Regions from separate parts of the Neobacillus sp. DHD-1R genome, predicted to be linked through region 2. Evidence: predicted binding sites of a transcription regulator. Region 2 holds the regulator's gene; each other region holds the start of a gene.
The links. Region 2 encodes Rex, which represses fermentation and respiration genes when NADH is low (regulators of the CRP and FNR family bind a similar motif). Its sites were predicted from a motif close to TTGTGAAATATTTCACAA; they were not measured.
Positions count from the first base shown of each region.

Region 1 (4,222 bases), 1.9 Mb from region 2:
CCGAAATGGATTATATTATTTTGATCAGACACTTTTTGAAGTACTTCCTAATATCCATCAGGAGGTTGCAGAATCTCTGGAAAGTTATTATCCAAACACAGCTTGGGAGATTCCTAATTTCCTTCGTTTTGGTTCATGGATTGGCGGTGACCGTGATGGAAACCCCAATGTTACACATGATATAACATGGGAAACGTTACAAAGACAACGAAGACTTGCTTTAAAAAAATACAAAAATGTATTAGTGGATTTAATGAAACGATATAGTCATTCCACAACAAGGGTAAATGTAAGTGATGAGATTCTTACATTCCTTAAAGAAAATGAAAATAAATTATTATCAGATGAGAAAAAATGGCCGAATCAAACAGAGGTATACCGTCGAGTTTTTGCGGTTATCATCGAACGAGTCCGACAAGTCGGCAAATCAGATTTAGGTTATCGTTCTGCAGATGAATTATTAGTTGATTTGAATATGATTAACAATAGCTTAAAACAGCACCATCCGACAGCACATGAATTGAAAATCATTCAAAAGCTAATCCGACAAGTCCAATTGTTTGGTTTCCATTTAGCTACGCTAGATATTCGGAATCATAGCGGGGAACATGAAGCAGCTATAACAGAAATATTGCGAAAGGTTCGTATTTCTGATAATTACGCTGAGCTTTCTGAAACAGAAAAGATTAAGATCTTACAAAATATCCTAATAGACCCTCGTCCACTGCTATTATCCACTGAGGATTATTCATCGGACACACAGGAAATGATCAAAGTATTTCAAATGATTAAGGAAGCACATGAGGAATTTGGCAAGCGGTCTATTTCCGTGTATCTTGTCAGCATGACAAAATCACCAAGTGACTTATTAGAAGTACTTGTTCTCGCAAAGGAAGCTGGTCTCTATCGACTACATGCAGATGGTACCCTTGAAAGTCATTTAAATATTGCTCCGCTCCTTGAAACCATTGATGATTTAACTGCTGGTCCGTCCATTATGGAAACACTTTTTAAAATGCCAGTTTATCGTAATCATTTGCAAATCCTAGGAAATCAGCAGGAAATTATGCTTGGTTATTCAGATGGAAGCAAAGACGGCGGGACGTTAACAGCTAACTGGAAACTGTATAAAGCACAAATCGAAATTCATGAGATGGCGAAAAGGTATAAAATTGGCTTAAAATTTTTCCATGGTCGTGGCGGGTCGTTGGGGCGCGGTGGCGGTCCATTAAATAAAAGTATACTTTCTCAACCAGCTGAAACCATTGGCGATGGTGTCAAAATTACAGAACAAGGAGAGGTATTGTCTTCACGATATTTGCTTGAGGATATTGCCTATCGAAGTTTAGAACAGGCAACATCCACCTTGCTTCTAACAGCCACACATGTTTCTCAAGAAGAGCATGGTCAATTGCGTGAACAAGAATGGGAAGAAGCGATTGAGGAAATATCCAGCATTGCTTTAGGAAAATATCAATCACTTGTTTTTGGTGATCCAGATTTCCTGACTTACTTTAATGAAGCCACTCCATTAAAAGAAATTGGAGACTTAAACATTGGTTCAAGACCAATGAGCAGGAAAAATAGAGGAAGATTTGAAGACTTAAGAGCCATTCCTTGGGTGTTTGCTTGGACACAAAGCCGCCAATTGCTACCTGCCTGGTATGCTGCAGGTACTGGTTTAGAAAGCTTTGCTGCAAAGAATGAGCAAAATCTTCAGCTTTTACAGCAAATGTATCTAAAATGGCCGTTCTTCCAATCGACGATTGATAATCTTAACATGGCGTTAATGAAGGCGGATATTACAACTGCCAAAGAATATTTATTACTTGTACATGACCAATCAATTGCCGACCGGATATTTACCAATATTCTAGAGGAATATGAAAAGACAAAAGGTATTTTACTCAGAATAACGGGTGATAAAGAATTACTCGATCATACCCCGAATATAAAGGAATCGGTCTATAGACGAAATCCATATGTAGATCCGTTAAACTTTTTACAAGTTGAACTAATTAAAGAATTGCGAAGCCAAGAAGAACCTAATGATGAACTATTGACGGAAGTGCTTCTCACCATTAGTGGAATTTCTGCCGGATTAAGAAATACTGGTTGATATCATAAGTAAAGCGGATGTCTCATAACAAAGGGTCTGACCCTTTGTTATGAGACATCTTTTTTTGTTGTGGGCTGAACCCCATTTATCAATGCTAATAGCATTTTTGAACATTTTGTGAATTATTTAAAAATGAATGGGTACTCATTCATTTTTTCGTATAATTCGACATTTTTCGATGAATCCGCATGATATATTTTAGCCAATAAGAAATTAAGGAGTGACGTTTCATTATTCTAAATCCTTGAATTTGATTAACACATGCTATTTAGCAAGTAAATTGATTCTGGAGGGGATTACTAATGGTTGTAAAAGAAAAAGTATTACAAGAAAATCAGGCGGTTGCTGTGCATATTGATACATTAGCCAAAAACGCAGCTAAAGCTCTAGGTGATTTCAGGTGCTATAACCAGGAAATGGTTAATGAAATCGTTAAACAAATGGCCCTTGCCGCCCTGGAAAATCATAAACATCTTGCAAAGCTTGCGGTTACGGAAACAAGAAGAGGCGTATATGAAGATAAAGTTTTTAAAAATATGTTTGCCACAGAATTCATTTATAACAATATCAGAGATATGAAAACGGTTGGTGTAATAAGTGAAAATGAGAATGAGGGCATGGTGGAAATTGCGGAGCCTGTCGGTGTGATCGCCGGGATCATTCCTATTACGAATCCAACATCAACGGTTATCTTCAAATCCTTGATTTCGCTAAAAACGAGAAATCCAATTATTTTTGCCTTTCCACAATTTGGTCAAAAATGCTGTACTGAAACCGCTAAATTACTAAAGGAGGCTGCAATTAAGGCAGGGGCTCCTGAAAATTGCATTCAATGGATTGAGACTCCATCACATGAGGCCTTCCAGAACCTAATGAAACATCCGAAGATTTCTCTCATTCTAGCAACGGGGGGACCAAGTTTAGTCAAAGCAGCTTATAGTTCAGGCAAACCTGCACTTGGAGTTGGGGCCGGTAATGTCCCTTGTTATATTGAAAAAACAGCCAACATCAAACGGGCTGTAAACGATATTATTCTATCAAAAACATTTGATAACGGAATGATCTGTGCGTCCGAACAAGCCCTTATTATCGATCAAGAGATTTACGAGGAAGTAAAACAGGAAATGATTGCAAATAATTGTTATTTCTTAAATGAAGAAGAACAAAGAATGGTAGAAAAGGTCGTCATTTTTGAAAAAACAGGTGCAATTAATCATCTAATCGTTGGGTTACCTGCTGCTAAGATTGCGAAACTGGCAGGAGTAAATGTACCTGTTCATACAAAAATTTTAATTACAGAGTTGAATGGAGTGGGTCCAAACTATCCACTTTCATGTGAAAAGTTAAGCCCAATTTTGGCATGCTACAAAGTTAATAGTTTTGCAGACGGATTACGAATAGCAGAGGAAACTTTGGAATATGGTGGACTAGGGCACTCGGCGGCTCTTCATACAACAGACCAAAGTTTAGTTGACATATTCGCTCTCCGAATGAAGGCTGGCCGAATTATGGTTAATACACCATCAACCCATGGTGCAATCGGAGATATTTATAACACATCATTACCATCCTTGACAATTGGATGTGGAACATATGGGGGGAACTCTGTGTCACAGAATGTAGGAGTCCAGAATCTCATGAATATTAAAAAAGTAGCTAAAAGGAGAACCTTTACACAATGGTTTAAAGTTCCCTCACAAATTTTCTTTGAGAAAAATTCAGTTCAAATGCTAGCTTCTATTCCTGGGATTTCTAAAGTTTTTATTGTGACAAGTGGCAGTCCTCTTAAAAATGGTTATGTCGATAAAGTGCTCTATTATCTAAAAAAGAATCAAAACAAGATTCAATTTGAAACTTTCTCTGACATTGAGCCAGAGCCTAGCATTGAAACGGTCTTGGATGGCGCAGACAGAATGAGAAAGCTGCAGCCAGATTGTATTATTGCACTTGGCGGTGGTTCTGTAATGGATGCGGCAAAAGCAATGTGGTTATTCTACGAACATCCTGAAACAGATTTTCATAGTTTAACACAAAAATTCTTTGATCCAACTAAGCGTGTGGTTAAATTCCCGGCTCTAAGAGGAAAGGCACAATTCATTGCCA
Region 1 covers NZ_CM173232.1:1,562,408-1,566,629, forward strand. Annotated here, with positions in the region: gene ppc (phosphoenolpyruvate carboxylase) at 1-2,119, shown strand, start outside; gene adhE (bifunctional acetaldehyde-CoA/alcohol dehydrogenase) at 2,422-4,222, shown strand, end outside.
Region 1: the regulator Rex is predicted to act here: its motif matches at 2,235-2,252, upstream of adhE (bifunctional acetaldehyde-CoA/alcohol dehydrogenase).

Region 2 (4,222 bases):
GGCTTTTTCCCCGCCGCTTAGGGTAGAGACAATTTTTAACACATCGTCACCGGAAAATAAGAAATTACCGAGAACGGTACGAATTTCTTTTTCACTCTTTAAAGGGTAATCATCCCATAGCTCATTTAATACACGTTTATTAGAAGTTAATTCAGCCTGTTGCTGATCATAATAACCAATCGAAAGGTTTGATCCATATTTGACGGTCCCCTTTAACTCAGGCAGCTTCTTAATAATCGTTTTTAATAGCGTTGATTTGCCGATTCCATTTGGACCAACCAGAGCAATACTTTCCCCTTTATACGCCCGGAAAGTGATCGCCTCTGAAACCATTTCCCCTTGATACCCAATCGCTAAAGAATCTACCATCAAAACATCATTACCACTTTGTTTTTCGATCTCAAAGGAGAATGCAGCCGATTTCTCGTCCCCAAGTGGCCGATCCATCATCTCCATTTTTTCAAGCTTTTTTCGGCGGCTTTGCGCCCGTTTGGTCGTTGAGGCCCTTGCTAAATTCCGATTAATAAAATCTTGCAGGTTAGCGACCTCTTGCTGTTGTTTTTCATAAAGTTTTAAGTCACGTTCATAATTGGCCGCTTTTTGTTCAAGGTAAGCACTATAGTTACCTGTAAACCGCCCAATTTGCTTGCGCGATACCTCGTAAACCTGTGTGACGACTTTGTCTAAAAAGTAACGGTCATGAGAGACAATTAAAATGGCCCCTTCATAACTTTGCAGATATTGCTCAAGCCAGGAAAGAGTTTCAATATCAAGATGGTTGGTCGGTTCGTCCAAAATTAGAATATCCGGTTTGGTTAACAATAGCTTTCCTAAGGCAAGCCTTGTTTTTTGCCCGCCGCTTAAACTTGAAATCATCAAGGAACTTTCATTAAAATGTAACCCATGTAAAACAGAGCGAATATCGGCTTCGTATTGATAGCCTCCCTGCTCTTTAAACTTCACTTGAAGTTGATCATATTCAGATAAGATTCGCTCGTATTTTCCAGTGTCTTCGTATACACTAGAATCGGCCATTTTAGTCTCCAGCTGCCGCAATGACTTTTCCATCGACAACAGATGTTGGAAAACGGTCAACATTTCATCCCAAATGGATAAATTGGACTCAAGGCCAGTATTCTGAGCTAAATAGCCTATGGTCACTTCTTTGGGTTTGATGATCTCGCCGCCATCATGTGACAAATGCCCGGCAATAATCTTCAATAATGTTGATTTGCCGGCACCATTACGGCCAACAAGGGCAACACGGTCCCGTGTTTGTAATTCCAGTTTTATATTAGATAAAATAAGGTCAGCACCATAATATTTTTGTAGTTGATTCACTTGCAATAAAATCATTTTATTCACCTCTATTAACTATAATTAGTGTACCGTATATCCTGAACATCGGCAATAAAGCGGGGCTTTCGATTGGCGGGATTTCTTTTATCAGCGAAAAAATGTATATTTAGTGCAAACTTTCACACACATACTAGTGAAAATAGTGTATTATTTTGGGGTAGGGGGATTTATTGATGGCTGAATTTACTCATTTTAATGAAGAGGGCAGAGCAAAAATGGTCGATGTCAGTGACAAACCAGAGACGGCACGAACGGCTCTTGCACATTCTAGTATTACTGTTAGCAAAGAAATTTTTGATAAAATAACGAACAATGAAATGAAAAAAGGCGATGTCTTAGCAGTAGCCCAAGTTGCAGCGGTGATGGCTGCCAAAAAGACATGGGACATCATTCCGATGTGTCACCCTATTCCATTAACAGGGATCAATATTTCTTTTTCATGGGAAAAAGGGCAAAATGAGAACTACCAATTATCTATAGTTGCAGCTGTAAAAACAAAAGGGAATACAGGTGTGGAAATGGAAGCGCTCACAGCTGCTTCTGCCTGTGCCTTAACCGTTTATGATATGTGTAAAGCAGTCGATAAAAGCATGGTCATTGGACCGACTTATTTAGTCGAGAAGACGGGCGGTAAGAACGGTGATTTTAAGCGAAGCGAACAAGTTAAATAAAAGGAAGGGGTGTGGGAGAGTATGAGTAACGAAACGACAAAGATACCACAGGCGACAGCGAAACGGCTGCCCCTCTATTATCGGTTTTTGAAAAACCTGCATACTGCTGGGAAGCAAAGGGTATCATCAGCGGAATTAAGTGAGGCGGTAAAGGTAGATTCAGCCACTATTCGCAGGGATTTTTCCTATTTTGGGGCCTTGGGGAAAAAGGGCTATGGCTACAACGTCAATTACCTTTTAACATTCTTTCGGAAAACGCTTGATCAAGATGAATTAACAAAGGTTGCATTAATTGGCGTCGGAAATCTAGGAACAGCTTTCTTAAACTATAACTTTTTAAAAAATAATAACACTAAAATAGAGTGTGGCTTTGATGTGGATCCGGCAAAAATGGGAACGAAGATCCGTGAGGTGCCCGTGTATCACATGGATGAATTGGAGAATGTGTTAACGGAGGAAAAAATCTCGGTCGCCATCCTTACCGTTCCTGCGCCCGTTGCACAAATGATTACGGATCGGCTTGTGAATGCAGATGTAAAAGCAATCTTAAATTTTACGCCGGCAAGATTAAATGTGCCTGCATCAATTAGGGTGCATCACATTGATTTAGCAGTAGAGCTGCAATCCTTGATCTACTTTTTAAAACATTATCCGACAGAAGATATAGAAGAATAAGAAAAGGGTCAGACCCCCATGTTAACATTCAATCTATAATCGCTAATTGAAAAGGTCAGCGATATGTTGAAGTTAGGGGGGCAGGCCCTTTTTTTTTGTGCTCAAGTCTAACTTTACAACGTAACAGTGTTATGTTACATTAGAAATAGAAAGGGGTTTTCAATCATGAGCGAGGAGTTAATATCTAAAAAGGATTTACTGGATTATGCAGGAATTTCTTACGGACAGCTATATAGATGGAAGCGTAAAGATTTAATTCCGGAAGAATGGTTTATTCGAAAATCAACCTTTACGGGTCAAGAAACCTTTTTCCCTAAAGAAAAAATCTTAGAGAGAATTAACAAGATACAAACCATGAAAGAAAATTTGTCATTAGATGAACTAGCAGATATGTTTTCACCTAATATTAGTGATATGCAGTTAGACAAAGATGATTTAGTAAAACGTAACATTGTTTCGAATGAAGTGATGAATTTTTATTTAGAACAAGATAAAGGCAGCAACGATAAATTTAATTTTTCACGCATGTTGGAGATATATGTATTAGAGAAACTTTTAGAATCAGGCGATATAAACTTAGATGAAGGAAAAATGCTGCTTCAGCTGTTAAAAGACAATGAGCAGCTCATTAAGCAAAAAAGCTGTGACTTGATCATTACTCGTAAGCTTGGAGTGTCATCCTGTCTGTTACTGATAAATGCAGAAGACTTCCATTTTGAAAAGGGAACAAAAATAATCGTGTCTCTATCGCTTATGGGGTGTATGGAAGAAATTAAAGCAAAATTATTATAAAGGAGACTGGCAATGGATACGAAAAGTAGAGGAGACTTGGTCATTAATGGATTAGGTTCGTCTAACGGAGGCCACTTCCATTTAGTAACGGTTAATGGTAGAGGAACGATCAACAGTGACGTGCAGTGTACGGCGTTTGAGTGCAATGGGTCAGGTACAATGAAGGGGAATGTGGGAGCGGATACCGTCAAAGTGAACGGGAATGCCCGCTTTAATGGGAATATCGAGGCGGAAAAGCTTTCTGTTGAAGGAACGGCAAGGATTGATGAAAACCTCTATGTAAAACAGTTAAAGGTTTCAGGCAAAGTCACGGTTGGTGGAAAAGTAAAATGTGATGAAATCAATCTTCGAGGTCTTTTTGCGGTGAAGGATGATTGTGAAGCGGAGCTTTTTAAAGGGGAATATCGGTTTACCATTGGCGGGCTCTTAAATGCCGATCAAGTTAATATTAAGATTTATGGTGAATGTAAAGCGACAGAAATTGGCGGTCAAACCATTATTGTCAAGCAGCATAAAGGGTCTTTTTTCAGCACTTTATTTAAATCCTTTTTCAAATCGCAATTAGAAGCGGACATCATTGAAGGAGACATCGTTGAGCTAGAAAATACAAAAGCGAAAGTCGTGCGGGGTCATCAAGTCAAGATTGGCGCCAACTGCCAAATAGGTGTCGTAGAATACACCAAAGAATTTTCACAGGATAAAAATGCCGTTATTAGTGACATTCG
Region 2 covers NZ_CM173232.1:5,105,195-5,109,416, reverse strand. Annotated here, with positions in the region: gene AC3ANL_RS25105 (ABC-F family ATP-binding cassette domain-containing protein) at 1-1,356, opposite strand, end outside; gene moaC (cyclic pyranopterin monophosphate synthase MoaC) at 1,533-2,030, shown strand; gene AC3ANL_RS25095 (redox-sensing transcriptional repressor Rex) at 2,052-2,705, shown strand; gene AC3ANL_RS25090 (YhbD family protein) at 2,871-3,497, shown strand; gene AC3ANL_RS25085 (polymer-forming cytoskeletal protein) at 3,510-4,222, shown strand, end outside.

Region 3 (4,222 bases), 1.6 Mb from region 2:
GCAGAAAAAAACTTGGCTCTACTGATGTTCGATGAGGGAGTTTTCTTTATCCGATTCAGGTATAACCGCGCCTTGGATTTCAAGCTCGCGGACAAGAAGGCGATATTCTTTTATACTAATTTCATTGTGAATGTACGCTTTCTTTGCAAAATCCATTAGTGCATTAACGTCATCAGTGGAATAATCCCGACTTTGATTAAATTTGCTTTTTAATTCACGAATGTCCATTAATAGTTCCTCCTTCATCTTTTTTATATCGTACCATGAAATAGGAGGATTCCTAGTTTTTAAAATATTTAAACTTCAGACAAAATTCCTGTGATTTTGACAATGTAAATCATTTTCAGAGAATCACCATTCATCTCTTGCCTTCATAATGTGTAATAGAGAATTATAAAGAGGAGATGTTTGCCCATGTTTGGTAAAAAAAGACCAAATAACCACTTTCAAAATGGATACTCGGGGCAAATGATGCACCAAGTTCCAGTGGAACCACAATGGAAGCATCAGCAATATATTCAGCGAAATCAACCCATCCCATATCAAATGCAAACCCAGTCAAAGGATTGGATGATGTACCAACAACCAAACCTTTATTATCCGCAAAGTATACAGGGATATGGTCAAACGTATCAACCAGGAATCTTCCCACAAAATATACCAAACCCGAATCCAGGATATTCTCAAAAGGATGCCCAATTCCTTTTTCAAAACCCGCTTCAACCAAAGGATGAAATGGTACAACAACAACCTTATATGCCTATGAATGGATATCCTGTGATGAATCCTTATCCAAAAAACAGTATTATGCCAAAACAACCAGGCGGTGTCCAATCAATTATGAATTCCTTCAAGTCTCAAGACGGATCGGTAGATCTTAATAAAATGGTGAATACGGCCGGCCAAATGATGAATGCTGTAAATCAAGTGTCAACGCTGGTTAAAAGTTTCGGAGGGATTTTTAAAGTATAAAAGGAAAAGACGGCTATTTTATAAGCCGTCTTTTCCTTTATAAGTTATGAAAGTATAAAAATCTTCGAGAATTGTCCAGCTCCAGCGCCCTAGCGGCTAGTGTCCTTCGCTCTCCGCCCTACGATAAGTCAAGCACGAATGCGCCTCCAGCTCTTCGTGTTTCCTTTATCGCGTTTAACGGGCAGTAGATTCTCAACTGCCCGTAAGCAGCCGATCGGTTCAACTAACAATCAGCGAGAAGAACGTTCGCTGATTGAAGTTTCACCTTATCTCAGTTGGAGAGCTCCAGGCCATACGCCGCTGAACAGGGCGCTTCCGCTTTTCTTATGTTAGTCTTCTATTTCAATAATCTTCCCTTTTTCTTGAGGAATACGTATTTGTAATAACCCATCTCGGTACGAAGCCTTTACCTGTTTCTCATTGATAACATGTGGTAGTGAAATCGTTCTTGACGATTGTTGTCGAAGGAATTTCCGACTATACACTTGCGTCTGATCATTTTCCTGAGTTTCTAACTCATTATTTACAACAGTAATAGTTAGATAATTTCCAGTAATGTTTAATTGAATTTGCTCCCGTTTAACACCAGGAAGTTCTGCAGAAATGATATGTTCCTTACCGGTTTCTTCTGTTTCAATTTGAAAGCCTGCACCAGTGGGAAAAGGAGACTTGAAAAAATCATCTATGGTTTGTAAAAACCCTCGAATTGGTTTTTCAGTAAAGAAATCGTTCATTGATTTTACTAATTCACGAAAAGGTTCAGCCATCTGGTTTTTATGGTTATTTTTATCGTTCGGAAACATGGATGACATGATCATTCCCTCTCTTTCCATTATTTTTCTCCATATCATATGCTATGAAATCTAGGTAGGTGCCGTCATAAAATTGCAATAACTTTTTGAACAAATTATTACAATCTTGCATAATGTGATTTGAATCACACTGATTGGTTATGAAAATTTGTACGCTAGAGTAGTAATTAATGGATGGAAAGCGAGGAAGCTATATGTTCTGTTATCAATGTGAACAAACCCCATCAGGCGGTTGTACAGTAATGGGTGTTTGCGGAAAAGATGAAACAATTGCTAGCTTACAAGATACAATTATTTTTGGATTAAAGGGCATTGCTGCCTACCGTACACATGCGAATCAATTAGGTTATACCGATCCCTTTGTTGATTCAACAACACATGAAGCACTTTACTTAACGTTAACCAATTCTAACTTCAATGTTCAGGAACATATTGCTATGGCAATGAAGGTAGGGCAAGCAGCTGTCCGTGTCATGGGTATCCTTGATGAAGCCCATACGAATCGCTTAGGCATTCCCCAGCCAATCCGTGTTAGCCAAAATAAAATTGAAGGCAAGTGTATTGTTGTTACAGGCCATAATCTGTTTGCATTAGAGGAGTTATTGAAACAAACAGAAGGCAATGGTATCAATATTTATACTCATTCTGAAATGCTGCCTGCCCATGGATATCCAGCATTGAAAAAATATGCTCATTTAAAAGGAAACATCGGCAAAGCCTGGTATGACCAACGTCGGCTTTTTGAAAAATTTCCTGGAGCCATTCTTGCAACAACAAACTGTGTCATGCCTATTAAAGGAAAGTACGCTGACAGAATGTTTACATATGAAGTGGCAGGACTCGAAAATGTGGAGAAGATTATCAATGATGATTTTACACCATTAATTCAAAGGGCATTAGAACTTCCTGAAGCAGCGATAGAATCGGATGAAACATTACTCACCGGCTTTCATCATGAAACAGTATTAGGACTTGCCCCAGAAGTAATTGATGCAGTTAAAGCTGGGAAAATTAAACGCTTCTTTGTAATTGCAGGATGTGATGCTCCAGGGCATGGCGGAGATTATTACCGCGAGCTTGCCACTTCACTCCCGCCTGAGACAGTGATTTTAACCACTTCCTGTGGGAAATTCCGCTTTAATGATGTTGACTATGGCGTTGTCCCTGGAACCAATATCCCAAGATATATTGATTTAGGTCAATGCAATAATTCTGGCTCAACGGTAAAAATTGCCTTGGCATTAGCCGACGCGTTTGGCTGTGAAGTGAATGAACTTCCGGTTAGTATTGTATTATCATGGTTTGAGCAAAAGGCAGTAGCCATTCTGTTAGGGCTTTTCAGTTTAGGAATTAAAGATATTCGAATTGGACCGAAGCCTCCTGAATTTATTTCGGAAGGTGTCTTAAATGTTCTTCAAGATACATTTAACCTAAAATTAATTAGCACAGCAAAAGAAGATATGGAAGAGATGCTATTAGGAAGATAAGCATAAACACCGCAGTCGATATCGACTGCGGTGTTATTATTTTTAAAAAAATTTTTGAATATGCAAAAGTCTAGCTTCTGACCCTGGTTTGGCCCAGCATATTTCAAATTATAGTAAATTGATTTCCTCCAAGAGAGCATCAATTTCTAGAATCATGTCGCCTTCATCATCAACTTCAATGATTTCGTCTTTTTTCATTTTCGTAAGTGTTCTGCTAATGGTTTCTCTAGTCGTTCCAATCATATTGGCTAGGTCTCTATTCGTGAATTCGGACTTTAGTAAAATGGTGCCGTCAGTTTGTTCCACTCCATGCTTCTGTGCAAGCCGAATGAGGAGCTTGACGATTTGTTCATACGTATTATTCAGAATTTGTTCTTCTAGACGATTTTGTAAATCAACAATTTTCTCACCAAGTACCTTAAATACTTTGATACAAAGCTCGGGATTTTCAATGAGTACTGTTTCAAATTTCGAAATTGGAACAGCAATGAGGGTAGAAGATTCGAGAACTTCGGCGTATGCAGGGTAATCGCCTTTTCTAAAGAAGCCAACATGTGGAAACATTTCACCCTTTTTAGCTATTGCGACAATTTGTTCCTTACCATTGATGTCACTTTTATAGATTTTAATTTTTCCGTTATAAATAAAATAAACATTTTCCAACGGGTCGCCCTGAAGAAAAACATGACTTTGTTTTTTCCACTCCCTAACGATAGAGATATTCGTAATCTTCGATAATTCAAAATCATTTAATTCACGAAAAAGACTAAATTCGGCTAATACAGTTTTTATTTCTTCAATTTTCATGGAATCACCTTCAAATCCTTATCAGTTACTATCTATTGTAACATTCATTCAAACTGTCTTTAATGAATTCTTGTCAAATAACCAAAAAAGCGCGGAATTTAAATGAATGGAAAAATCTGCAATCATTATCAATATAATAAATTT
Region 3 covers NZ_CM173232.1:3,467,437-3,471,658, reverse strand. Annotated here, with positions in the region: gene yppF (YppF family protein) at 19-228, opposite strand; gene AC3ANL_RS17005 (YppG family protein) at 415-972, shown strand; gene AC3ANL_RS17000 (Hsp20/alpha crystallin family protein) at 1,302-1,805, opposite strand; gene hcp (hydroxylamine reductase) at 1,979-3,271, shown strand; gene AC3ANL_RS16990 (Crp/Fnr family transcriptional regulator) at 3,380-4,078, opposite strand.
Region 3: the regulator Rex is predicted to act here: its motif matches at 1,898-1,915, upstream of hcp (hydroxylamine reductase).

Region 4 (4,222 bases), 130 kb from region 2:
GAATGGGCTGATCTGACGAATCCTTAATGATGATGGAGATTGGTATTTCCTTATTGGCAGAAGGATTGTCTGGTACATTCCACTCGGACTTCGTCGGCACCACATCTCTGGGTGTAGCACTCATTTTGTGATCCATCGTTGATTTCGGTACTTTTATGGAATTACAACCAGAAAGTAGCACTGTGATCAAAAGAGGGATGACCATAAAATAATGTTTCAAGGGGAATCTCCTTTCCTATCCATAGTCCATTCATTTACTGTACATTACCTATTAAAACCAATGCAAGAATTTTATGTAAAACACCTTACCACCTATGATAATATTAAGAAAGCAAGAGAAAAAGGAAACATTTTAGCAAGATATTTCGTTAATAGTTAAGAAGGGTTTTTTTAATGTATGGACGATAGTCCTATTTACTAAAAAGTTATCCCTGGAGGAAATATGCCTTTGATCCCATTATATTTGTCCCATGTTACCACAGTCGAGCATAGTGAAAGCCTGCTTTGGATATTTTTAACATGTAATGTCTTTGTTGTCACGGCCGGAATTATTTTTATGTATAAATTATTTACGCAAAAAAAGATACGCATTGCCGGAACGATATTTGGCATTGCCTTAGCCATCAATTATATCCTAATAGCGATTTTCGGAGATCCATTTGACTTGCTGGGTTAACTGGTGTACGACTTATAAACTAATGACCACTATCAGAGTTGAGAGGAGATGAAATATGAAATATTACCGTTTATGGGTAATAGCTTTTTTATTGAAATTTATTGGGTCTGCCTGGGATGCGTCCTACCACTTTAAATATTTATTTGAGGAATACTCCATTCCCCATATTGTCAATACAATCGGTTTTGCATTGGGAGGTATATTGTTAATTCAAGAGTGGCGGCGCTCCCATCACATGGATCGGTTTTCAAGAAATCTGATTACAATTGGATACGTCTTGTTCCTGATCGGAATTCCGTTAGATTTTACTTACCATATTGCCTATGGCATTGATTTAACAACATGGAGTCCAACTCATTTTATTTATTATATTGGAACAGATATCATGATTTTTGGAGTTTGGCGTGGATATTACTTATTTACAAGGGATGTAAAGCCAACTTGGAAGTCGATGCATACGTGGTTCGCAATGTTTCTTCTTGAATGCTTGATGTTCCCGAATATGCAGCAGGAAAATGGTGCGATTTCTTATGATCAGTATGTCCATGGAAAATCCATCGCCTCACAAGAAATCCTGGAGTTAATCTCGGATCCGGCATCACAAATTTTCGGCGGCATTCCGGAATTTGTTTACCCAATTTATTCCGTCCTAATGGTTACATTGTTAACGATTCTCACCATTCGAATTTGTCGTGATTTCACCATTCCGGTCATGGGAGCGGCTCTCTATATTTTATTAAGATTCATCGGTAAAGGAATATTTGCAGCGGTTGGTTACCCTACATCCTACGTGCCGATCACACTGATCCTAATTCCGCTCGTCTTCTTGTTATTTAGAAAAACCAATTGGCTGGCAGGACTCGTAGGGAGCGTAGCTTACTTCCTGGCCTTATTAGCCATTCATCAGTCAGGACTGCTCATCACACCACCATTGGAATGGTGGGAACTTATACCCGTCGCCCTCATCGGCACCCTTGTTCCCATCATCAGCAGCCTAATCAAAATGCAACCAGCACTAAAAAAGAATAAACAACCTGCGTAACGTAAAAAGGGTGTCAGGCACCCTTTTTTTTTGATATAAGAATTTATAGTTTTAGCTTCGAGAATTGTCCAGCTCCATAGGAGTAAGCTTCGGAAGTATAACTTCGCACGAAGGAAAAGTGATAGCTTTTCCGAGGAGGCCATACGCCGCTAAAAGGGTGCTTGTGCTTTTCTGGAGGGTGTTTAAGGAAGTTGGAAAAATCAGTCGAGATTATTAACGATTGATTTCGTGATGGAGTCGCGGTTCCGGTCGGTTATCAAGTTTGTGATTGACCGAATTTGAGAAAAAAGAAGGAATTCGGTCGCTTATCGCGTTCTTAAACGACCGAACACAAGAAAAAAGAAGGAGGCCGGTAGGTTACAGTGATTCTAAACGACCGAACAGAAGAAAAACGAATCAAACATCAACTCCCCTCACCTCACCCCCTTTTTTAATCCACAAATAATCTCTCTCCGTTCCGTTCGTGGCTTATGAGCCACCGGTACATCCTTTCAGTTTTTTAAGGCAACGTTCAAGTGTAATTTTATTTTGACAATATTGTGAAGATATTCACATTGTTTTGGCGTTTTGTGACGTACCTCACAATTTTTTGGGACTCTACCAATTACAATTTAACTATAGAGAAAACCTTCATTATCTTAATAAATCTCAATTTAACATATAGGAGAGACCCAAATATGAAAAAACTAGTGATGATTGGAAATGGAATGGCAGGCGTTAGAACAATAGAAGAAGTTCTCAAAACAGCACCAGATCAGTTTGAAATAACAATATTTGGACAAGAGCCACATCCAAACTACAACCGCATCAAGTTATCGAATATTCTCCAAGGCGACACCCACTTTAATGATATTATTATCAACCCGCTAGACTGGTATAAAGAAAAACAGATTCAATTATTTACAGGCGAATCGATTATCAATATCGATGTGGATGGAAAACGGGTCATCAGCGACCAAAGTCGTGAAGTGCAATATGATGAGTTAATTATTGCGACAGGGTCAAATTCTTTTATTCTTCCGATACCAGGTGCAGATAAAATCGGTGTAACGGGATTTCGTGATATAAAAGATTGTGAAATGATGATCAAGTCATCTGAGCGGTATAAAAAAGCAGTCGTGATTGGCGGTGGTCTTCTTGGGCTTGAAGCAGCAAGAGGATTACTAAACCTGGGAATGACCGTCGATGTCGTCCACCTGATGCCCCATTTAATGGAACGTCAGCTTGATCCGATTGCTTCTTCTTTACTGAAAGCAGAATTAGAATTACAAGGCATGAACTTTTTAATGGAAAAGGAAACCGTCGAAATCCTTGGGGATGAACGTGTTACCGGCCTGCGCTTTAAAGATGGCTCTGAAGTCGAAGCCGACCTTGTTGTCATGGCAATTGGGATTAAGTCGAATACGGCCGTTGCAAAAAACAGCGGAATCTACGTTAATCGCGGTATTGTGGTTAATGATTTTATGGAAACAAGTATTCCGCACATTTACGCAGTTGGTGAATGTGCTGAGCACAGAGAAATTGTTTATGGGTTAGTCGCACCATTATATGAACAAGGTAAAGTGCTGGCGAATCGGATTTGCGGCTGTGTGGGAGAACCATACCAAGGCTCTATTACCGGCACGCAGCTGAAAGTTGCAGGCGTCGACCTTTTCTCTGCGGGAGAGATTTTTGAAGATGGCTCCACGAAATCGATTATGATTTACAATGAATATGACGGAGTTTACAAACACGTCTTAACAAGAAATAATCTCATTGTCGGAATTGTCCTCTATGGTGATACGAAGGATAGTACTAGATTATATCGAATGTTGACAAAAAAAGAAGATATCAGCGGGGTTTCTATTTTTCAAACAGCTTGTTCTGGCGAAAACGCAAGCGATGATATCGCCTCCATGCCCAATGATGAACTCGTTTGTGGCTGTAATGGAGTGACAAAAGGAGCGATCGTTGAGGCGATTCAGACCCAAGGGTTAACGACCCTTGATCAAGTCAGTCATTGCACAAACGCAGGCCGTTCGTGCGGGCGCTGTAAACCAATGGTTAGCAGCATTCTTGCTCATACACTTGGTGATCAATTCGATGCGGCTGCGGCTCAGAAAACAAGTATTTGCGGATGTACAACGATAAGCCGTGAGGAATTGGTAGAGGAAATTAAAACGAAGGGCTTAACAAGCGTAAAAGAAGTCATGAACGTTCTGGAATGGAACAATGAGGAAGGCTGCTCTAAGTGCCGTCCGGCCATTAACTACTACCTTGGTATGATTCACATGGATGAATATAAAGATGATCGAGATTCTCGTCTAGTTAATGAAAAAATGCACGCGAACATCCAAAAGGATGGAACGTATTCCGTTGTTCCAAGAATGTATGGCGGAGTAACAACAGCCGTTGATTTGAAAAAAATTGCAGAAGTTGCTGAAAAATATAAGGTACCTTTAGTAAAATTAACTGGTGGACAGCGGATTGGTTTGTTCGGAGTCAAAAAAGAGGATCTGCCAAGT
Region 4 covers NZ_CM173232.1:4,977,899-4,982,120, reverse strand. Annotated here, with positions in the region: gene AC3ANL_RS24530 (hypothetical protein) at 1-220, opposite strand, end outside; gene AC3ANL_RS24525 (hypothetical protein) at 449-676, shown strand; gene AC3ANL_RS24520 (hypothetical protein) at 732-1,718, shown strand; gene nirB (nitrite reductase large subunit NirB) at 2,396-4,222, shown strand, end outside.
Region 4: the regulator Rex is predicted to act here: its motif matches at 2,256-2,273, upstream of nirB (nitrite reductase large subunit NirB).